DNA from 4 places in the Rhizobium sp. 01N424 genome. Region 4 is predicted to be linked to each of the others. Evidence: riboswitches for the same ligand, from Rfam matches in the RefSeq annotation. Region 4 holds a riboswitch; each other region holds the start of a gene.
The links. Region 4 has a riboswitch for cobalamin ahead of cobU (bifunctional adenosylcobinamide kinase/adenosylcobinamide-phosphate guanylyltransferase). Riboswitches for the same ligand answer to the same signal wherever they lie in the genome.

Region 1: linked by a shared signal. The riboswitch ahead of metE (5-methyltetrahydropteroyltriglutamate--homocysteine S-methyltransferase) and the one ahead of cobU (bifunctional adenosylcobinamide kinase/adenosylcobinamide-phosphate guanylyltransferase) in region 4 are both predicted to bind cobalamin.
Region 2: linked by a shared signal. The riboswitch ahead of bluB (5,6-dimethylbenzimidazole synthase) and the one ahead of cobU (bifunctional adenosylcobinamide kinase/adenosylcobinamide-phosphate guanylyltransferase) in region 4 are both predicted to bind cobalamin.
Region 3: linked by a shared signal. The riboswitch ahead of nrdH (glutaredoxin-like protein NrdH) and the one ahead of cobU (bifunctional adenosylcobinamide kinase/adenosylcobinamide-phosphate guanylyltransferase) in region 4 are both predicted to bind cobalamin.

Annotation. Positions count from the first base shown of each region.
Region 1 covers NZ_JBFTRK010000004.1:217,761-223,243, forward strand. Annotated here, with positions in the region: gene AC1DNK_RS13765 (peroxidase family protein) at 1-1,084, opposite strand, end outside; gene AC1DNK_RS13770 (sensor histidine kinase) at 1,459-2,922, shown strand; gene AC1DNK_RS13775 (response regulator) at 3,079-3,753, shown strand; cobalamin riboswitch at 3,830-4,025, shown strand; gene metE (5-methyltetrahydropteroyltriglutamate--homocysteine S-methyltransferase) at 4,128-5,483, shown strand, end outside.
Region 2 covers NZ_JBFTRK010000008.1:190,794-196,276, forward strand. Annotated here, with positions in the region: gene AC1DNK_RS20390 (NADP-dependent malic enzyme) at 1-2,076, shown strand, start outside; gene AC1DNK_RS20395 (DUF2865 domain-containing protein) at 2,201-3,298, shown strand; gene bluB (5,6-dimethylbenzimidazole synthase) at 3,295-3,978, opposite strand; cobalamin riboswitch at 4,022-4,203, opposite strand; gene AC1DNK_RS20405 (TolB family protein) at 4,221-5,051, opposite strand; gene AC1DNK_RS20410 (NYN domain-containing protein) at 5,085-5,483, opposite strand, start outside.
Region 3 covers NZ_JBFTRK010000004.1:223,319-228,801, forward strand. Annotated here, with positions in the region: gene metE (5-methyltetrahydropteroyltriglutamate--homocysteine S-methyltransferase) at 1-897, shown strand, start outside; cobalamin riboswitch at 1,048-1,272, shown strand; gene nrdH (glutaredoxin-like protein NrdH) at 1,525-1,746, shown strand; gene nrdI (class Ib ribonucleoside-diphosphate reductase assembly flavoprotein NrdI) at 1,759-2,169, shown strand; gene nrdE (class 1b ribonucleoside-diphosphate reductase subunit alpha) at 2,139-4,298, shown strand; gene nrdF (class 1b ribonucleoside-diphosphate reductase subunit beta) at 4,510-5,483, shown strand, end outside.
Region 4 covers NZ_JBFTRK010000002.1:95,346-100,828, forward strand. Annotated here, with positions in the region: gene cobN (cobaltochelatase subunit CobN) at 1-714, opposite strand, end outside; gene cobW (cobalamin biosynthesis protein CobW) at 718-1,764, opposite strand; gene cobU (bifunctional adenosylcobinamide kinase/adenosylcobinamide-phosphate guanylyltransferase) at 1,770-2,282, opposite strand; cobalamin riboswitch at 2,565-2,955, opposite strand; gene AC1DNK_RS06170 (chloride channel protein) at 3,178-4,968, shown strand; gene AC1DNK_RS06175 (cobyric acid synthase) at 4,965-5,483, opposite strand, start outside.

The DNA.
Region 1 (5,483 bases), on a different contig from region 4:
TGAAGCGGCCATAGGGATCGGTGCGCAGCAGTGGAATGTTGGTGACATCGGCATCGGTCAGGTCGATGCCGAGCATGTCGCGGGCCTGCGCCTTGATGTCTGCCCAGGTGGGCAGACCACGGTCGCCGTCAAGAAGATGGCCGGTCGCGACAGGCTTGCCCTCATGCATGACATATTCGCGCAGGAACACCTGATGCGATGCATGCGAGGTGTAGGTCTGGTTCTGATCGACCCAGGGAGTCGTGGTGTTGGCAGCCACTTCGCCGTCGGCGTCGCGGCTGGCGCGGGTCAGAACCATGAAATTGGTTTGCGGGGTTGCCGGATTGTAGAGCGGATCATCCGGCGAGAGCGGGATGTAGACCGTTCCAGCGCCGCCCTTGGCCACGAGGTCGAGACCATGGTCGAAGAACTGGCCGAACAGCGTGAACATCGAGTTGTAAGGCGCGGAGTCGCCGATATCGGGCGAGACGTTCTCGAACGTGTAGACATAGACGGGACTGCCCGCGGCGGCGAGAACGGTGCCATCGGGGCCGACGACATTGGTTGCATGGACGACGGGCGCGCCATTGGCGTCCTGCATCGGTGCGCGCGTAGCGGTCTTGCCCTCGGCGAGCATGGCATCATAGACCATGATCGCGGCCGGGTTGTTGCTGGTCTGATCGACGATCAGGTTGGAGATGATGCGCGGATCGGCGTCGACGACTGTGCCGGGCGCAAGCATCGGGCTGCCGCTCGGTGTACCAGGCGTATAGTTGCCGTTGGTCAGGTAGACCGGATTTTGCGGTGTCCCGAACATCTGTGTGTCGTCATTTTCGTTGACGTAGTTCGGCTGCACCAGCGGCGTGAACGGCTGGTCGGCTGCGCCCCAGGTTTCCTTGCCATCGAGCAGGTTGTTGTAGCTGCCGTCGACGGTTCTGAGGCCGTAGGGCAGGAGATGCGCCTGCGGCGCACCGGTGCCGGTCGCGCCGGCTGCTTCGCCGGCTTCGGCGACGAGCGCGGCAAGGTCACCACCGGCCGCATGCTGTTCGGCGATGGCGATCTGCTTCAGGATGAACTCGAGATCGTGTCTTACAAGCGTAACCATTTTCCCCTCCGTCGGCGCGCTGTCCTGGCGCCTGGTTTTTCGCAAACTTGTCCTGTCCGCCGGATCGCGCTGCGAGCCCGGCGGTTTGAATTGCCCCTGATGTCTTCAAAGCCCGCCTTGCAGGGCTGGCTTGGGATGATGCGATCTTGCGGAAAGTTACCGGGGTTTTGAACGGCGCATGGTCGGACGATGTTTTCGATGTTCGTCCACGGCAAAAGCAGGTCTTCGGTCCTTATCCTTCCGGGAGTAAGGTCCTATGATGAATTGGCCTTTGGTCTGATAGAATTCATACGGGCCTATAGTACAAAAATGGTTCTTTATTTCCTTGGGTAATATTGCAAGGATGATAGCGCTATCGGCCTTGGGGGGACGTTTTGCCGGACGAATACTTAGGCGCCAGAAATGCTGGCGTAGATGAAAGCGCGGAAGCGCCGCGACTGTTTAAGCGTATCCTTCGATGGGGCGCCGAGCGGACCCTTTCCACGCAGTTCCTGATCGCCAGCAGCCTGGTTATTCTGATCGCCACGGTTTCTGCGGGCTATCTGACGACGCGGCTGGTTGCCGACAAAGCGCTCAGCGGAAAGGCCGGCACGACGGCCTTGCTGGTTCAGAGCCTGACTGAGGCTGAGGTGCAGGAACTGGGCGCCTCGACGCGCCTTAAGGCCGCCAGCATCGCTCATCTCGACGCGCTGTTCGGCGATGCGGATCTCCAGGCGCGTTTCCCGCATATCGAGATATGGGCGCCCGACGGGACTGTTGCCTATTCCCGGACTAAACAGATGATCGGCCACCGCTTCAGTTTCCCCGAGGGCCTGCAGCGCGCCTTGAAAGGCGAAATTGTCGCCGTCTATGCGGATCTTCATGCCGACGAGCATACGTTCCGCAACATCAATACCGAATATCTCGAAATCTACAGCCCGCTGCATGACCAGGCTTCGGGGCGGATCATCGGCGTGGCCGAGATCCATGAGGATCCGAGCGGTTTTGTCGATGAGCTCGCGCGGCTGCGGGTGGTCACCTGGACGACGGTGGCGCTGTTCTCCTTCGTCGTCATGCTCGGGCTGTTCCTGATCGTCAGGCGCGGCAGCCGGACGATCGAGCATCAGCGGCAGGTTCTGAGCCACCGCGCCGAGGAAGCAGAGTCCGCCTCGAAGGAATTGATGGAGCTGAGGGACACGGCGCGCCGGGCCTCCATGGAATTCGCCAACCTCAACGAGACCTTCATCCGCCGCATCGGCGCCGATCTGCATGACGGCCCGGTGCAGCTGATGACACTGGCGATCCTGCAGCTCGACGAGCTGCGCGACCTGACCAAAAAGGATGAGCGCGCCAGGCTCCTCGACGAGACCAGCAAGACGCTGGGTGAAGCGCTGATCGAGGCCCGGACGGTCACCAAGTCGCTGCTCTTGCCTGAGATCCTGCATCTCTGGGCCAAGGACGTGGTGGCCGAAGCGATCAGGCAGCATGAGGCGCGCACCAAGACCAAGGTCGCTTTTGTCTCCAGCGGCACCAATGCCGATCTGCCGCCGGCGCTGAAGACCTGCATCTACCGTTTCGTCCAGGAAGGGCTCAACAATGCCTACCGCCACGCCGGCGGCAACGGCCAGCGTGTCCGATGTCGGATCGACATGCCCGTCATCGCGATTTCGGTCGAGGATGACGGTTTGCCCTCCGGGACGGTGCCGTTTGCGGCGCGCGAGGGCGGAATGGGGCTCTATGGCCTCCGGCAGAGGATCGAGAGCTTCGGCGGCAAGCTTGCTGTCACCAAGCGGCCGGGGGGCGGCATGATACTGGAGATGGTGCTGGAGCTGCAGCAGGCTGACGCAGCTGGCCTATAAGGCGACGGACTATCCGAATTGATAACTGGCTGAAAGCATACAGATCGAATAGACAGAAATCCGATGAAGTTAACCAAGCATTAAAATCCGTCTTTATGTTTGGCTCTGTTTACTTTAGAGCTATCGGAAAGAAGACGAGGGGGTTTATTCGTCATTATGTCTATCTCGGTCGCATTCGTTGATGATCATCCAATATTACTGGATGGACTCGTTAATCTTTACTCGGCGAAGGAAGATCTTCGGGTGACTGCCCGTGGGCAGAACGCCATCGACGCACTGAAGATCGTCGAGGAGCACCGGCCCGACGTTCTTGTCACCGATCTCAGCATGCCGGGCGATACGCTGGCGGCACTCGAGCTGATCCAGAAGAACTACGAAGGCACGAAGGTCGTGGTCTTCACCGCCACCGCCAATATCGACACGGCGATCCAGGTGCTCAATCTCGGCGTCTGCGGCTATGTGCTGAAGGGCAGCACGGCGCGCGATCTGTATGAGGCGATCAAGACCGTGCATGACGGCAGCACGTTCATCACGCCGGGTTTCGCCACCAAGGTGATCCTGTCGATGAAGACGGCCGAGGTGCGCCGCAAGGCGCAGATGCAGAAGCGCCTGAGCGCCCGCGAGGAGCAGATCGTCAACTACCTGCTGCAGGGCAAGACCAACCGCGAAATCGCCAGCATGCTTGATATCAGCGAGAAGACCGTCAAGCACTACATGACGATCCTGATGCAGAAGCTCGATGCCCGCAATCGCGTCGAAGTGGTGCTTGCTGCCCAGAAGCTGCAGTCTCCCGCGGAGACCGGCGCGCCATCCTCGATGCTGTTGTCGTAATCGGCGAGCACAGCCAACCAAAGAAACAAAGACATAAACATATCTTTATGTCTATTGACGTGTGATCCGCGATGCGACATGCTCGTGTCATCGTGGTTCTGCGGACCTTTGGTTCGGAGCTAAGAGGGAATCCGGGGGAAATGCCGGAGCTGCCCCCGCAACTGTAAGCGGCGAGCGGCCGTCCATTCATGTCACTGGGGAAGACGCCCCGGGAAGACGGACGGCAGCGTTGACCCGCAAGCCAGGAGACCTGCCGCGATCGATAACGTCCACGGGCGGGGTGTCCGGTGTGCCGCTTTTGCGACCGGCACGCCTGTGTCCGCGCGCCGATGCGTCATCCCAAGCCTTGCCCACAACCCTCGGGGTAAGGAAACATGAGCATCAAGACTGCAAATCTCGGATTCCCTCGTATCGGAAAGCACCGCGAGCTGAAGTTCGCGCTGGAAAGCTATTGGGCCGGAAAGTCCGATAGGACAGCACTTCTCGACGTCGCCAAGACATTGCGGGCCGAACATTGGGCGCTGCAGAGGGCGAAGGGGATCGATATCATCCCTTCCAACGACTTTTCCCTCTACGACCATGTACTCGACACGGCGGTGATGGTCGGTGCCGTACCGGCCGAATATGGCTGGAGGGGCGGTCCCGTCGATCTCGACATCTATTTCGCCATGGCGCGCGGCTCAGTGGGCGCTGAGCACAGCGATTGCGGCCATGCGCATCATCATGAGGGCGTTCCGGCGCTCGAAATGACCAAGTGGTTCGATACCAACTACCACTACATGGTGCCGGAATTCACCCGTGACCAGCGCTTCGCGCTGACCGAAAACAAGCCGCTGCAGATGTTCCGGGAGGCAAAGGCGCTCGGTGTCCACACCCGCCCGGTCATTCTCGGCCCGGTGACCTTCCTGAAGCTCGGCAAGGCGAAGCAGCCAAGCTTCGATCCGATCGAACTGCTCGACCGGTTGCTGCCTGTCTATGCGGCCATCCTCGCGGAGCTCAGCACTGCGGGTGCCGATTGGGTGCAGATCGACGAGCCAGCCCTCGTGCTCGATCTCACAGACGCTGAGCGGAACGCGCTGACCACGGCCTACAGCGCGCTTCACCAGCTGGTTCCGAACCTGAAGATCATGATCGCCAGCTATTTCGGGGCATTGGGCGACAATCTCAAGACAGCAGCGGCGCTGCCGGTTGCCGGTCTGCACGTCGATCTGGTGCGCGCGCCCGAGCAGCTCGATGCGGTCGTATCGGCGGTGCCTGATGACCGGGTATTATCTCTCGGCGTCATCGACGGCCGCAACATCTGGCGCGCTGATCTCGAGAGACTGCTCGATCGGGTCGAGGCGCTTTCCAAGACGCGTCCGATCGAGATCGCGCCGTCTTGCTCGCTTCTGCATGTGCCGATCGATCTTGCGCTCGAAACGGCTGTCGACGCCGAGGTCAAGGAATGGCTGGCTTTTGCCACGCAGAAGCTGGATGAACTCTCGATTTTGGGGCAGGCGCTTTCGCAGAGCCGCGATTGCGTGGCCGATGCCATCGGCAGATCTTCGGGGGCCGCGGCCGCCCGCGCAGCATCGCCGAAGGTCAACGACCCCGCGGTCAGGAAGCGCATTGCAGCGATCGACGAGACCATGAAGCGCCGCAAGGCCGGTTTCGCCGAGCGCAAGGCGATCCAGCAGACGGATATCCGCTTGCCGCTGTTCCCGACGACGACGATCGGGTCCTTTCCGCAG
Region 2 (5,483 bases), on a different contig from region 4:
GTCGCCGTCATTTCTAACGGCACCGCCGTTCTCGGCCTCGGCAATATCGGCCCTCTCGCCTCCAAGCCGGTGATGGAAGGCAAGGCCGTTCTCTTCAAGAAATTTGCCAATATCGACGTCTTCGATATCGAGGTCGATGCCTCGACCGTCGAGCAGATGGTCTCGACCGTCGCCTCGCTGGAGCCGACCTTCGGCGGCATCAACCTCGAAGACATCAAGGCGCCGGAATGCTTCGAGATCGAACAGCAGCTGCGCGCAAAGATGCGCATTCCCGTCTTCCATGACGACCAGCACGGCACCGCGATCATCGTCGCCGCCGCCATCCTCAACGGCCTGGAACTGGCCGGCAAGTCGATCAGCAACGTCAAGATCGTCACGTCTGGCGCTGGTGCTGCGGCGCTCGCCTGTCTCAATCTGCTCGTCGAACTCGGCGCCAAGCGCGAGAACATCTGGGTCCACGATATCGAAGGCCTCGTCTACGAGGACCGCAACGTGCTGATGGACCAATGGAAAGCCGTCTACGCGCAGAAGAGCGATACCCGCACGCTCGCCGAAAACATCGGCGGCGCCGATGTGTTCCTCGGCCTCTCTGCTGCCGGCGTTCTGAAGCCGGAACTGCTCGAGCAGATGGCCGAAAAGCCGCTGATCATGGCGCTCGCCAACCCGACGCCGGAGATCATGCCGGAACTCGCCCGTGCCGCCCGGCCGGACGCGATGATCTGCACCGGACGCTCGGACTTCCCGAACCAGGTCAACAACGTTCTCTGCTTCCCCTTTATCTTCCGCGGCGCGCTGGATTGCGGCGCCGAGGAGATCAACGAAGCGATGAAGATGGCAGCCGTCCGCGCCATCGCTGGCCTCGCCCGTGAAGAGCCGTCCGATGTCGCCGCCCGCGCCTATTCCGGCGAAACGCCGATCTTCGGACCGAACTACCTGATCCCTTCGCCCTTCGATCCGCGCCTGATCCTGCGCATCGCGCCTGCTGTCGCCAAGGCAGCGGCCGAGAGCGGCGTCGCACGCCGTCCGATCACCGATTTCGACGCCTATCTCGACCAGCTGAACCGCTTCGTCTTCCGCTCCGGCTTCATCATGAAGCCGATCTTCACGGCCGCCAAAGCCGCCGAAAAGAAGCGGGTGATCTTCTCCGAAGGTGAAGACGAACGCGTGCTCCGCGCCGCTCAGGTTCTCATCGAAGAAGGCATTGCCGAACCGATCCTGATCGGCCGTCCGCAGGTCATCGAAACCCGCCTGCAACGCTACGGCCTGCGCATCCGCCCGCTTTCCGACTTCGCCGTCATCAACCCGGAAGACGATCCGCGTTTCCGCGAATATGTCGATCTCTATCTGTCGCTCGTCGGCCGCCGGGGCGTCATCCCGGAAGCGGCCCGCACGATCGTGCGCACCAACACCACCGTCATCGGTGCGCTGGCGCTGCGCCGCGGCGAAGCAGACGCGCTGATCTGCGGCCTCGAAGGCCGTTACGAGAAGCACCTGCGCGACGTTCGCCAGATCATCGGCAAGCGCAAGGATGTCCGCGATTTCTCGGCACTCAGCCTGCTGATCTCGCAGCGCGGCGCCACCTTCTTCACCGACACCTACGTTACGTTCAATCCGAGCGCCGAGGAAGTGGCGGAATCCGCCGTTCTGGCTGCCGAGGAAATCAAGCGCTTCGGCATCACGCCGCGCGCCGCCCTCGTCTCGCATTCCAACTTCGGCTCGCGCGAAAGCGAAAGCGCAACGAAGATGCGCGGTGCCTTGCAGCTGATCCGTGATGCCGCCCCCGATCTCGAAGTCGATGGCGAAATGCATGGTGAGAGCGCAATCGCCGACGAAATCCGCAAGCGCGTCATGCCGTCCACCACGCTGCATGGCGAAGCCAACCTGCTGGTCTTCCCGAACCTCGATGCCGCCAACATCACGCTCGGCGTCGTCAAGTCGATGACCGACGGCCTGCATGTCGGCCCCATCCTGCTCGGCACGGCGCTCCCGGCACACATCCTGGCACCGTCTGTCACTTCGCGCGGTGTCGTCAACATGGCGGCTCTGGCCGTGGTCGAGGCCCAGCAGCCGGCGTGATTTGCCGTCGATCGGAAAAATGCGTTAGGATTCCTTCGTTAGCTTGTTAACGGAAGGCAGCTAGACAGAACGGATGCGGCAAATGCTCTGCCGCTTCCGGTTTACTATGCTGCGGGATGATACCGTGAAACGCCGAAGCCTGACCCTTGCTCTCTTTCTCGCTGCTGCCGCGCCCGCGGCGGCGCAGACCAGCGCGATCTGCGAAGATCTGCGCGGACGCCTTGCCGACCTGCCGCAGGTGATCGGCAACGGCCCGGAGATCCGCCAATATGCAAGCGCCATAGCCGAACAGAACCTCGAGCTCCGCAAGCTGCGCAACGACCTGCGCAGCAACGGCTGCAGCGTCGACAGCATGGTTGTCATCGGCGGCGAGAACGACCGCTACTGCAGCGACCTGCAGGAATCGGAATCGCGGATGATCGACAACATCCACTATCTCCAGGACCGCCGCAATCAACTGCGGGRGGCCGGCGGCACCGGTGTCAACGAACGCCGCGAACTGATGGCCGCCCTCGACGATAACGGCTGCAACGACGATCCGGGCTATCAGCCGGACGAGCGCGCCTATGTCCCGGCGCCAAGCACCGAAGAACAGGCGATGCGCGGCGATACCTTCATTCCGCTCGGCAACGGCGAGGAAGGCAACACGCAATATGGTGTGCCGCGCGGCGAGATGATGTCGCATGTCAGCACCATGTGCGTGCGCAGCTGCGACGGCGGCTTCTTCCCGATCAGCACCAATGCGACCTCGATCGATTTCAGCCGCGACGCCTCGACCTGCTCGAAAATGTGCCCCGGCATCGAGACCGAGCTGTTCTATCAGGACGTCTCCAACACCGACGCGGCCAACATGATCTCAGCCGCGACTGGCGCGCGCTACAGCGCCATGCCAAACGCCTTCGCCTACAAGAACCGGGCGCCCGGCGAGAAATCCTCCTGCAGCTGCAATCTGACCGCCTATTACGAACAGATGCGCAAGAACCAGACGGTCAGCGCGCCGCCGCCAAAGGGCTCGATCACGACAATCACCACCAAGCCGCCGGCAACGGCAGCCCCCGCACCGGCTGCGCCGCAGGCACAGGTACCGGACCGTCCCTACGACCCCGGCAACAGCAAGGTGCGCCAGATCGGCCCACAATTTCTCGCGGGCGACCAGGGCAGTATCGATCTGAAGAACCCGGCCACCTCAGGCCCGCAGCCGCAGCAGCAACAGCGGAATTAGCGGCGGCCCCAGCCATCGCGGAAGATCAACTCGTCGAGCGAAAGCCGCTGCCGCCAGCCTTTGACGGCCAGCTCGGGCTCGCTATGGAGCGTATCGACATAGCCGATGCAGAGCCAGGCGACGATCTCGACATGCTCGGGCACGCCGAGAATGTCCTTGAGTTCGCTCTCATGGAAAATGCTGACCCAACCGACGCCGATGCCTTCGGCCCGTGCTGCGAGCCAGAGGTTCTGCACCGCACAGACGGTTGAATAGCTATCCATCCGCGGATTATGCGTCCGCCCCAGCACGACGTCACCGCTGCGTGACGGATCGCAGGTGATGCAGATGCCGAGCGGCGCCTTGAGGATGCCCTCGAGCTTCAGGGAACGGTATGTCGCCTGCCGCTTACCGTCGAACATCCCGGCAGCCTCGCGGTTAGCCCGGTCGAAGGCATTCCACACGCGCTGGCGCACACCGGCACCTTCGACGACGATGAAATTCCAGGGCTGCATGAAGCCGACCGAGGGCGCGTGGTGTGCGGCCTCAAGCAGCCGCATCAGCACATCGGATGGGATGGGATCAGGCAGAAACTGGTCGCGCACATCGCGCCGGGTCATGATCGCCCGGTAGACGGCGTCGCGCTCGTCAGCGGAAAAGGCAGACGCGCCTTCAAGCGCATCCTTGTTCATGGGCCGCATCGTCAAATCCCCAACAACGCAACCGCCCCGCCGTCCGCGCGGGATCAGTCTATGATGCCAGGCCGGTCTTCTGACTTGGCGTCATCCGCCCGCCGCAGCCTTCCCGGTGTCAACCAGTGGCATGATGCGGCAGGCGTCGGCCTTACAGCGTTGGGCACGTTCCGGGCTCGCACCGGATTCCCGATTCTCCCGCGGCAAGCGGGCACCTGACAAAAGCCTCATGCCCGCTTTTACGAGACGCTTCAAGTAGCCGGGAAATACCGGACATAGGCAAACTCGTCACCTTCTGGTGACCAGCAGGGAACATTGATCGTGCCCTGCCCGCCGAACAGCTCGAACAGCGTCGTCAGATTGCCGCCGTCCATATCCATCAACCGCAGCCGCACATGCAGGTCGCGCGGATGATCGAAGACGTCAGCGCCGTAGGAAAGCAGCAGCACCTTGTCGTTGGTGGGCGCCGGATGGGCAAACCAGTTGCCGTAATTGTCATGCGTGACCTGCTCCAAACCGGTCCCATCGGGATGAATGCGCCAGATCTGCATCAGCCCCGTGCGGCTGGAATTGAAATAGATCCACTGCCCGTCAAAGGAATAATCCGGCCCATCATTGCGCCCCTCGCCATGCGTCAGACGCCGCTCGGCGCCGCCATCGACGGAAATCGTATAGATGTCGAAGAGATCGCCGCGGATGCCGCAATAGGCGAGTTCCTTCCCGTCGGGCGACCAGCCATGCCAGTAGGACGGCAGGTTTTCGGTGATCTGTTTCGGCGCGCCGCCTTCCGACGGTAGCGTATAGATGCAGGATTTGCCGTGCTCGGTCTTGTCGGAAATCACATACTGCCTTCCGTTGGGCGAAATGCCGTGATCGTTGTTGCAGGCAGTGGCAAAGCCGGTATCGACCTGCTGCAGACCGCCCTCACCATCCGGTGACAAACGGTAGAGAAGGCCATCACCGTTCAGCAGCAGGTAGCGGCCATCGGGTGAGAAATTCGGCGCCTCGATCAGCTGCTCCGTCTGGAACACCACCCGGCCCCGACCAGTGCGGATATTGTAGATCTCGACCGAACTGCGCATGCATACCTCCCGCATTGTGCAGCGGCCCGGCCCTCAGCCGTTCCGCTTCATTCTGATTTGCATGCGGTTTGTGCCATGCATTCGCATTTCGATAAAGTCACATTGCTTCAGAAGCGAGCTGAGGTTCGTGGCATCAAAACGCTGCGCCTTGAACTCCGGATCGACCTGCCGCAACAGCGTCCCGAGTTTCGCGATATCGAGCCAGCCTTCGCCCTGCAGCTTGGCCGCCTGCAGCGCCTGGGTGATATAGGGCCGGATATTTGGAGAGGGCTGCAGCGCAATCACCTTCGGCAGCGCAAAGGTGGAATTCGCCTCACCAACATTGAGCTCGAAGAAATCGTCGAAGGACTGCCGCAACAGCGCCGATGCGTTGGGCGCGCCCAGTCCGATCGCCTGCTTGCCGCGCATGCGGATACGCATCGCCAGATGGCC
Region 3 (5,483 bases), on a different contig from region 4:
CGCAAGGAAACCGAAGCAGCCATCCGCTGGCAGGAGGAAATCGGCCTCGATGTGCTCGTTCATGGCGAGTTCGAGCGCAATGACATGGTGCAGTATTTTGGCGAGCAGCTGTCAGGCTTTGCCTTCACGCAGCATGCCTGGGTACAGAGCTATGGGTCGCGCTATGTCCGCCCGCCGATTATCTTCGGCGATATCGCGCGGCCGAAGCCGATGACGACAAGCTGGTGGCAATATGCCCAGTCTCTGACAGAGCGGCCGGTGAAGGGCATGCTGACTGGACCGGTGACGATCCTCAACTGGTCCTTCGTGCGTGATGATATCGCCCGAAGCGAAGCATGCCGGCAGATCGCGCTGGCGATTCGCGACGAGGTCGGTGATCTCGAAAAGGCCGGCGCCAGAATGATCCAGATCGACGAGGCAGCACTCCGGGAAGGCCTGCCGCTGCGGCGCTCGCAATGGAAGACCTATCTCGACTGGGCCGTCGAAAGCTTCCGCCTGTGCTCGACCGGTGTCAGCAACGCGACGCAGATCCACACGCATATGTGCTACTCGGAGTTCAACGACATCATCGATGCTATCGCCGCGATGGATGCGGATGTGATCTCGATCGAGACGTCGCGCTCGAAGATGGAGCTGCTGGAGGCATTCCGCAGTTTTGACTATCCGAACGAAATTGGCCCGGGTGTCTACGATATCCACTCGCCGCGCGTTCCCGATATTGACGATATGACCGGTCTGCTTCTTTTAGCGCGCGAGCGGCTTGGCGATTCGCAGCTTTGGATCAATCCGGATTGCGGCTTGAAGACCCGCAAATGGGAGGAAGTGAAGCCGGCGCTCGTCAATATGGTGGCGGCGGCGCGGTCTTTGCGCGAACGCGTTGCCACGGCAACGGCCTGATCGTCATTGCATTCGAGGAGCCGGCTCTTGCCGGCTTCTCTTTTCCACAGCCAATCCGCATTAATCTTCTGTTATCCACATCACATTCATTTTTTCGGCTTGCGGCACCCGAAACCTGAACCATCCATTGACGTAAAAATAGACTCGCGTACTATATCTAGTGTTCGAGGTTCCTCCGATTCGCAAAGGATCGTGGGCTAAGACGGGAATTCGGTGAGATCTGCCGCAAGGCGGAGCAATGCCGGAGCTGCCCCCGCAACTGTGAGCGGCGAGCATCTGTCCCATTTCGGGTCACTGGGTCATGAAGATCTGGGAAGACCGGGATGAATGTGATGATCCGCAAGCCAGGAGACCTGCCTTGAGCGAAAACGTCCACGGGCGGGGTGTCCGGCTGGCGAGCGATGAGATGTGGGCATGATGCCGCTCTTCGCTTCCTCCGGTGTGTCCCGCATGAGCCACTTCGGGGTGAAGTCTTATGTCTTTGAGTTTCAGATCATACCGGCGCGAATGACGGGCTGCTGACGCCCGGCAATCGGCAACGGCTGTCTTCCTTTTCGATCTTCCCAAGCGCGGACATCGGCGGATGTCCGAACGATATCCCATGCCTTTTAGTCACGAGGTTTTCCCATGAGCATCACCGTCTACAGCAAGCCCGCCTGCGTTCAGTGCACCGCAACCACCCGCGCGCTCGATCGCCAGGGCATCGACTACACGATCATCGACGTTTCCACCGATAGCGCCGCTTATGATCTGGTGCAGGGTCTCGGCTACCGCCAGGTTCCCGTCGTCATCGCCGGCGAGGAGCATTGGGCTGGCTTCCGCCCCGACATGATCAGCGCGCTCGCCTGAGCGGCGGCTGCGATGGGCGAGATCGTCTATTTTTCCAGCCGGTCGGAAAACACTCATCGCTTCGTCGAAAAGCTCGGCCTTCCCGCCCGGCGCATCCCGATATCAGGCGAGACGCTTCAAGCCGTCTCACCCTATGTGCTTGTGGTCCCAACCTATAGCGGTGAGGGCGGCAAGGGAGCTGTGCCCAAGCAGGTGATCCGTTTCCTGAACGATGCGGCAAACCGTTCGAACCTCCGCGGCGTGATTGCCGCGGGCAACAGCAACTTCGGCGAGACCTATGGGCTTGCCGGCGACATCATCGCGAAGAAATGCCAGGTGCCGTACCTCTACAGGTTCGAGCTGCTCGGCACCGCTGATGATGTTGCCAATGTCAAACACGGATTGGAACGATTTTGGACACGGCAGTTCTCGAGCGCCCTGTAAAGGCGCAGGCCGCGGAAACAGGGCTGGATTACCACGCGCTGAACGCGATGCTGAACCTCTATGACGAGGACGGCAAGATCCAGCTGGACAAGGACCGGCAGGCGGCGAAGCAGTATTTCCTGCAGCACGTCAACCAGAACACCGTGTTCTTCCATAATCTCCGGGAGAAGCTCGATTACCTCGTGACTGAGGGCTACTACGAGCAGGAGGTGCTGGATCAGTATTCGTTCAATTTCGTCCGCGATCTCTTCGACCATGCCTATGACAAGAAATTCCGCTTCCCGACCTTCCTCGGCGCTTTCAAATATTACACAAGCTACACGCTGAAGACCTTTGACGGAAAGCGCTATCTGGAGCGCTATGAAGACCGCATCTGCATGGTGGCACTCGCCTTGGCGCAGGGCAACGAGGCCTTAGCGCGCGACATGGTCGATGAGATCATCTCCGGCCGCTTCCAGCCGGCGACGCCGACCTTCCTCAATGCCGGCAAGAAGCAGCGCGGCGAGCTGGTCTCCTGCTTCCTGATGCGCGTTGAAGACAATATGGAATCGATTGGCCGCTCGATCAATTCGGCCTTGCAGCTGTCGAAGCGCGGTGGTGGCGTGGCGCTGTCGCTGACCAACATTCGCGAAATGGGCGCGCCGATCAAGCATATCGAGAACCAGTCCTCCGGCATCATCCCGGTGATGAAGCTGCTCGAGGACGCCTTCTCCTATGCCAACCAGCTCGGCGCGCGCCAGGGGGCCGGTGCCGTCTATCTCAACGCCCATCACCCCGACATCATGCGCTTCCTCGATACCAAACGCGAAAATGCCGACGAAAAAATCCGCATCAAGACGCTGTCGCTCGGCGTCGTCATTCCTGACATCACCTTCGAGCTCGCCAAGAACAACGAGGACATGTACCTGTTCTCGCCCTATGACGTGGAACGTGTCTACGGCGTGCCGTTCACCGAGATTTCGGTGACCGAAAAATACCGCGAGATGGTGGCCGACAGCCGCATCAAGAAGAAGAAAATCAAGGCCCGCGATTTCTTCCAGATCGTCGCCGAAATCCAGTTCGAGAGCGGCTATCCCTACATCATGTTCGAAGACACGGTGAACAGGGCGAACCCGATCGCCGGGCGCATCACCATGAGCAATCTGTGCTCCGAGATCCTGCAGGTCAGCGAAGCCAGCGAGTATAACGATGACCTCTCCTACAAGGTGATGGGCAAGGACATTTCCTGCAATCTCGGCTCGTTGAATATCGCCGCCGCCATGGACTCATCCGATTTCGGCAAGACGATCGAGACCTCGATCCGGGCGCTGACGGCAGTTTCCGACATGAGCCACATCTCCTCCGTCCCGTCGATCGAGAAGGGCAACGACGAGAGCCACGCGATCGGCCTGGGCCAGATGAACCTGCACGGCTATCTCGCCCGCGAGCGGATCCAGTACGGCTCCGAAGAGGGTGTCGATTTCACCAACATGTATTTCTACACGGTGACCTATCACGCGATCCGCGCCTCGAACCGGCTGGCTGTCGAGCGCGGCCAGAGCTTCAAGGGTTTCGAGAATTCCAAATACGCATCGGGCGAATATTTCGACAAGTATACCGAAATAGAATGGAAACCGGCTACGCAGACGGTTACCGACCTGTTCAACGACGCCGGTATCGAAATCCCCACCCAGGAAGACTGGCTGGCACTGAAGACGGCCGTCATGGAAGGCGGGCTTTATAACCAGAACCTGCAGGCCGTGCCGCCGACGGGGTCGATCTCCTACATCAACCACTCGACGTCATCGATCCATCCGATCGTCTCCAAGATCGAGATCCGCAAGGAAGGCAAGATCGGCCGCGTCTATTATCCGGCGGCCTTCATGACCAACGACAATCTCGACTATTACCAGGACGCCTATGAGATCGGGCCGGAGAAGATCATCGACACCTATGCGGCTGCGACCCAGCATGTCGACCAGGGCCTGTCGCTGACGCTGTTCTTCCGCGACACGGCGACGACGCGCGATATCAACCGGGCGCAGATCTATGCCTGGAAGAAGGGCATCAAGACCATCTACTACATCCGTCTGCGCCAGATGGCGCTGGAGGGGACGCAGGTGGAGGGATGTGTGTCGTGTACGCTGTGATTTGAAGCCTTATCGCTTTAGCAACGCTTGAGCCCGGAGCCCCCTCATCCGCCTGCCGGCACCTTCTCCCCGCTGGGGGGAAGGGAACCGAAGCGCCCGTCAGCCCCTTGATTGAGGCGTGTAGGCGGGCACGTCCCCTCTCCCCAGCGGGGAGAGGGTTAGGGTGAGGGGGCCGCGTCCTCCAACAGAACTGATTGAGGAAAGATTCCCCATGAACATGCACGCCAAACCCGTATCCCGCGTCCGCGCCATCAACTGGAACCGCATCGATGACGACAAGGACCTCGAAGTCTGGAACCGCCTGACCGGCAATTTCTGGCTGCCGGAAAAAGTGCCGCTGTCGAACGACATTCCCTCCTGGGCGACGCTGAAGCCGGAAGAGCAGCAGTTGACGATCCGGGTCTTTACCGGCCTGACGCTGCTCGACACCATCCAGAACGGCGTCGGCTCGGTGACGCTGATGGCCGATGCTTCGACCCAGCATGAGGAGGCGGTGCTTTCCAACATCTCCTTCATGGAGGCGGTGCACGCGCGCTCCTACTCGTCGATCTTCTCGACGTTGTGCTCGACGCCTGACGTTGACGACGCCTATCGCTGGTCCGATGAAAACGAGTTTCTGCAGAAGAAGTCGGCGCTGATCATGGAGCAATATGCTTCCGGTGATCCGCTGAAGAAGAAGGTTGCCAGCGTCTTCCTCGAAAGCTTCCTGTTCTATTCCGGCTTCTATCTGCCGATGTACTGGTCGAGCCGCGCCAAGCTGACCAACACCGCCGACATGATCCGCCTGATCATTCGCGACGAGGCGGTGCATGGCTACTATATCGGCTACAAGTTCCAGCGCGCCGTCGACCGCCTGCCGGAGGCCCGCCGCCAGGAGATCAAGGATTTCGCCTTCGATCTGCTGCTGGAGCTCTACGACAACGAGGCCAAGTACACCGAGGCGCTGTATGACGGCGTCGGGCTCACCGAAGACGTCAAGAAGTTCCTGCACTACAACGCGAACAAGGCGCTGATGAACCTCGGCTACGAGGCGCTGTTCCCGCCGGAGGCCTGCAAGGTCAACCCGGCGATCCTCTCGGCGCTCTCGCCGAATGCCGACGAGAACCACGACTTCTTCTCGGGCTCCGGCTCGTCCTACGTCATCGGTAAGGCCGTAGCGACCGAGGACGAGGACTGGAACTTCTG
Region 4 (5,483 bases):
CAGGGCCTCGATCATCGCCTCGACCGGTGCGGTCTCGCCGCTCTGGACGAGGGCTCGGTAGAAGCTGATGGCGGCGATGGGGGCGTCGTTAGATGTAGAGGGGGGTGCCACGTTCCGCAGCATCGCCGCAGACAGCACCCGCCACTCCCCGACACCAACGACTCCCCGCCCCGGCCACCATATCCCGGCCTTCATCAACGGCGCGGCCGCACCGGGCTTTTCACCACCCGACAGCATCGCCGCCGCATAATCCAGCAGCCGCAACGAATTCTCTTCGCCGCCTTCGATCAGGTAAGCCCACAGCGCATTGAGATCATCGAGCGCCACATTGGAAAACGGTGTCAGCCCCGCATCCGGCTTGGAATCCCCCGGCAGAACGGCAATCCGCGCGCCATGCCGCGCCGCGCAGGTATGGAGAGCCTCCAGCGCATAGTGAAAATAGCTGGCACCACCGAGCGCGCGGACAATGATGAGCTTTGCGTGCAGCGCGGTGCGCTCGACATAGGCATCGACCGACATCGGATGCTTGAGACTCATCAGGCTGGCAAGACGAAGCGTCAGCGATGAACCGCCGCCCTGTCCGTGGGCGGCGGCGATGGCCGCAAGCTCCGTATCCGCTGCAGACAGGAACAGGATATCGCCGGGCGACTGGCCAAGATCGATGGCCTCGTCACCGTCGCTGATCGTTCCTTTCTGGGCGAGAAGCAGATGCATGGATCAGACGAGCGCCTCGATGGCCTTGCGCACGGCCGCTTCATCCATGTCATGCAGGCCGATGACGACGAGGCGCGTGCCGCGCGTTTCGTCCATCGCCCAGGCGCGGTCGAAATACTGGTCGATACGGCTGCCGACAGCCTGGATCTGCAGGCGCATCGCCTTGCCCTCAACTGCGGCAAAGCCCTTCAGGCGCAGCACGTCATGCTCTGCAATCACGCCCTTCAGCTTCTCGATGAAACCGGCCGTATCGGCAATCGCGCCGAGCTCGACGACGAAGCTGTCGAACTCGTCGTGATCGTGCGGCGTGCCGTCCTCATGCTCGAGCTCGTGATGGGACTTGCGGTTGGCGATATCTTCCTCGGTGCCGACGCCGAGGCCGAGCAAGACGCTGGCCGGAACCTCGCCGTTCTTCGCCTCGATCAGCGCAGGCTTGCGCGAAATGCGCGACGCCACTTCGTCACGGACGCGGATAATGCCTGCGGCATCGAGCAGATCCGTCTTGTTGAGCACGATCAGATCGGCGCAGGTCAGCTGATCTTCGAACAGCTCCTCGATCGGGCTCTCGTGATCGAGCGACTCGTCTTCGGTGCGGCGCGCATCGACGGCATCGTGGTCGTCGGCGAAACGTCCGGCGGCAACGGCGGCGCTGTCGACGACGGTGATGACGCCATCGACGGTGACTTCGCTGCGGATGTCAGGCCAGTTGAAGGCGGCGACCAGCGGCTGCGGCAGCGCCAGGCCCGAGGTTTCGATGACGATATGATCGGGGCGCTGCTCGCGCTCCAGCAGCTTGGTCATCGTCGGAATGAAATCGTCGGCAACCGTGCAGCAGATGCAGCCGTTGGTGAGCTCGATGATATCGTCCTCTGTGCAGTTCTCCGCGCCACAGCCCTTCAACACGTCGCCATCGACGCCGAGATCGCCGAATTCGTTGATGATCAGCGCGATCTTCTTGCCGCCGGTGTTGGAAAGCAGGTTGCGGATCATCGTCGTCTTGCCCGCGCCGAGAAAGCCGGTGATCACGGTTGCGGGGATCTTCTGGTTCATAAACTTCAACCCTTCATTTTCAGCGGCAGCCCTGCCGCAATAAAATACACGTCCGCGGCGGAGGCCGCGATCATCTGGTGCAGCCGTCCGGCATGATCGCGGAAATCCCGCGCCATCCGGTTCTCGGGAACGATCCCGAGGCCGACTTCATTGGAAACAAGCACGAGCCGCGCCCTGGCCTTCGGCAGCCAGGCGGCAAGAGCCGCAGATTCCACCGCCATGTCCCGCTCGCCCATCATCAGATTGGTGACCCAGAGCGTCAGGCAATCGACAAGGATCGCCCGCCCTTCGCCGTCGACGGCCGACAGGCATTCGACAAGCTGCAGCGGCTCCTCATGCGTCGTCCAGGACGGCCCGCGATCGTCCCTATGGGCAGCAATCCGCGCCCGCATCTCGTCGTCCCAGGCCCGCCCGGTGGCGATATAGTGGCGCTCGAGGCCGCTCTCGGTGATCAGCTGTTCGGCGAAACGGGATTTGCCGGAACGAGCGCCGCCGAGAATGAAGGTGGTGCTGCTCATGTGAGGATGGCTCCGGCATCAGCGTATTGGCGTCCACCACACCCACCTCCCTCATTCCTGTGCCTGTCACAGGAATCCAGCCACGGCGCGTCTGCGCCGTGAATGAAACCTAGCAGCAAGGAAATAAGTCTTCTGTGCCCAAGGACTTGGGCACGCTGGATTCCTGTGACAAGCACAGGAATGAGGGAAATCCTCAGGGCCGCACGTAACGGCATGCAAATTCGTGTTTCAGCCATGACAACCTCCGTGCTGGCAGCGGACAGGATTGCCCTTGGGTGGGCTCTTCGCCCGGCACGGTTGGCAGGTCTCCTGGCTCGCGGTTTGAGGCCCCGACAGGGATGGCGCAAGGCCATCCCTGATCGTGCCAGCGGATCTTCCTCGCCTTCCCGGCTGCATTCTCGTGAAAAGGCGGACGATTCGTAGAAATGGAGGCGTCCAGCCCCTGCTGATCACGATGCATTCCAGTGGCTTTTCCGGTGTCCTTGAGCCAACGCCCTGCCACAGAATGCGGCGATCAGGCGGTGGTGCCGGTGCACCGGATGGAAGACCCTGACCGCTCTACAGTCGCGGGGTCGGCTGTGATGAAGACGCCCGGTTTGGGTCCGCCCCGTCACATTCCCTTTTCATCCAGGGCGGCAATCACCGCTCCGGAACCATCCGTTATTGATTTCATCGTTAGGCGCGCGGCAGCGCGAAGTCAATCGAGCCTGACGCGATGGAAAATGCCTCGTCTTAACACGACTGAGTCTACCAAACAGATAGTCTATTAAATTCATTGACTTACGGACAGATTTCGCTTGCCGCCGCCTCGCTTTTGCTGCAATTGCTCGCGAAATCATGCGGCGCACAAAGCGTGCTTCCTTGATCCTGCTCCCCGTCGCCTAGTTCTGTCATCATGCTCACGAAAACCGATATCGGCCGCCTGACGCGGCGCCATCTCAAATTCGATTTGGCGCGGCTGCGCGCGCTGGCGCGGCAGAACGAAATGGGCATGGTTTTCGCCGGTGGCGCGGTCGGCGTCATCTCCGGCTGCGCGGTCACCGGCATGAGCCTGATCTCCCGGGAGATGCACAGCCTCATCTTCGGCATCAGCGATGTCGATCGTCTCAGCTCCTCCGATATCAGCAACAAGCTGCTGCTGCTCTTGGCACCGGTCTGCGGCGGCATGCTTCTCGGCTTGCTGCTCTTCATCCTCAGCAGGACACGCAAGAAGCCGATGGTCGATCCGATCGAGGCCAATGCGCTGCATGGCGGCCGCCTGTCGCTGACGGACAGCATCATCGTGGCGATCCAGAACCTGATTTCCAACGGTTTCGGCGCCTCGGTCGGCCTGGAGGCCGGCTATACACAGCTTGCGGCGGGCCTGGCCTCGAAACTCGGCCTGAAGCTGCAGCTGCGCCGCGCCGATCTGCGCGTCCTCCTCGGCTGCGGGGCGGCGGGCGCCATCGCCGCCGCCTTCAATGCCCCGCTAACCGGCGCCTTCTACGCGTTCGAGCTGATTATCGGCACCTATACGATCGTCTCGTTGACACCTGTCGTCGTCTCTGCCCTACTGTCGACGCTGGTGGCACGGCTGCTCGCAGGCAACGATTTCACCATCGACGTCGGCAGGTTCGGCACTGTGGTGCCCGCCGATTATGTTCCGGCCATTCTGCTTGGCGCCTGCTGCGCCGGTGCCGGCATCCTGATCATGCAGGGCGTTTCCTTTGTTGAGGAATTGGCTCGCAAGAGTTCCGTGCCGACGCCGGTACGCCCGGCGCTCGGCGGCATCGTCGTCGGCCTGCTGGCCACCATCTCTCCGCAGGTGCTTTCGGCAGGGCATGGCGCCCTGCATCTCAACCTGGCGCATCAGGTGGCGATCCCGACGCTCGTCGGCATCCTGCTGTTGAAGTCGCTGGCCTCAGCCGTGTCGATCGGCTCCGGCTTCAGGGGCGGCCTGTTCTTCGCCTCGCTGTTTATGGGCGCGCTGCTCGGCAAGCTCTTTGCCTATTCCGCGCCGTTCTTTGCGCATGCCTCGCTGACACCCGAAGTCTACGCCGTCGTCGGCATGAGTTCACTCGCAGTCGCCATCATCGGCGGACCGCTGACGATGACCTTTCTGGCGCTCGAAATCACCGGCGACTTCCCGATCACCGTATTGGTGCTCGCCGCGGTCATCACGTCCTCGCTCGTCGTGCGCACCACCTTTGGCTACTCCTTCGCCACCTGGCGTTTTCACCTGCGCGGCGAAAGCATCCGCAGCGCTCACGATGTCGGCTGGATCCGCAATCTGACGGTCGACAAGCTGATGCGCGCCGACGTCAAGACCGCCAATGCCGCAACCACTGTCGAAGAGTTCAAGAAGGCTTTTCCCGCCGGCGCCACGCAACGCGTCATCCTTGTCGATGACACAGGCAAATATGCCGGTCTGGTGCTGGTGCCGGAAATTCATGCGAATCCGATCGCCACCGACGACGAGGGCAAGGGGCTGGAGAGTTTCGTTCGCTACAAGAACGATTTCCTGCAGCCGCAGATGAATGCCAAGCAGGCAGCCGCCATTTTCGACAAGAGCGAGAGCGAAGCGCTCGCCGTGCTGAACAATCTGATCGAGCGCAAGGTCGTCGGACAGCTCAGCGAAAGCCACACGCTACGCCGCTACAGCGAAGAGCTCGACCGGCGGCGCCGCGAAATCTCCGGGGAAATCTAGCCAAGCAGCCGGTTCAGCCAGTCACGGTCGAGATGCGCCTCCAGTTCGGCCGCAACGGCATCCAGCGCCCGGTTGACGCTCTCCGCGTAATTGCGCCTTTCGCCCTGAAGGCCGAAACTCTGCAGCAACCGGCTGCGATAGGCATCGCCGGAAAACAGGCCGTGCAGATAGGTCCCGACGATACGTCCATCCGCAGATACGGCACCATCCGCGGCACCATCCACCACGGCCGACGGCCGGTTGCAATCCGGCCCCTCGGTCACGCCGAGATGGATCTGATAGCCTGACAGCGGCGTACCATATTCAGCAGAAACAGCATGGCTGTTGCGGACCGTCTTCTCCGGCGCCATGACGGTCTCGACGTCGAGCAGCCCGAGCCCGTCAACCTCCGCCGTTCCGCCCTCGATGCCGAGCGGGTCGTGCACCTTGCGGCCGAGCATCTGATAACCGCCGCAAATGCCGATCACCCGGCCGCCGCGCCGGACATGGGCGGTCAGATCGCGATCCCATCCCTC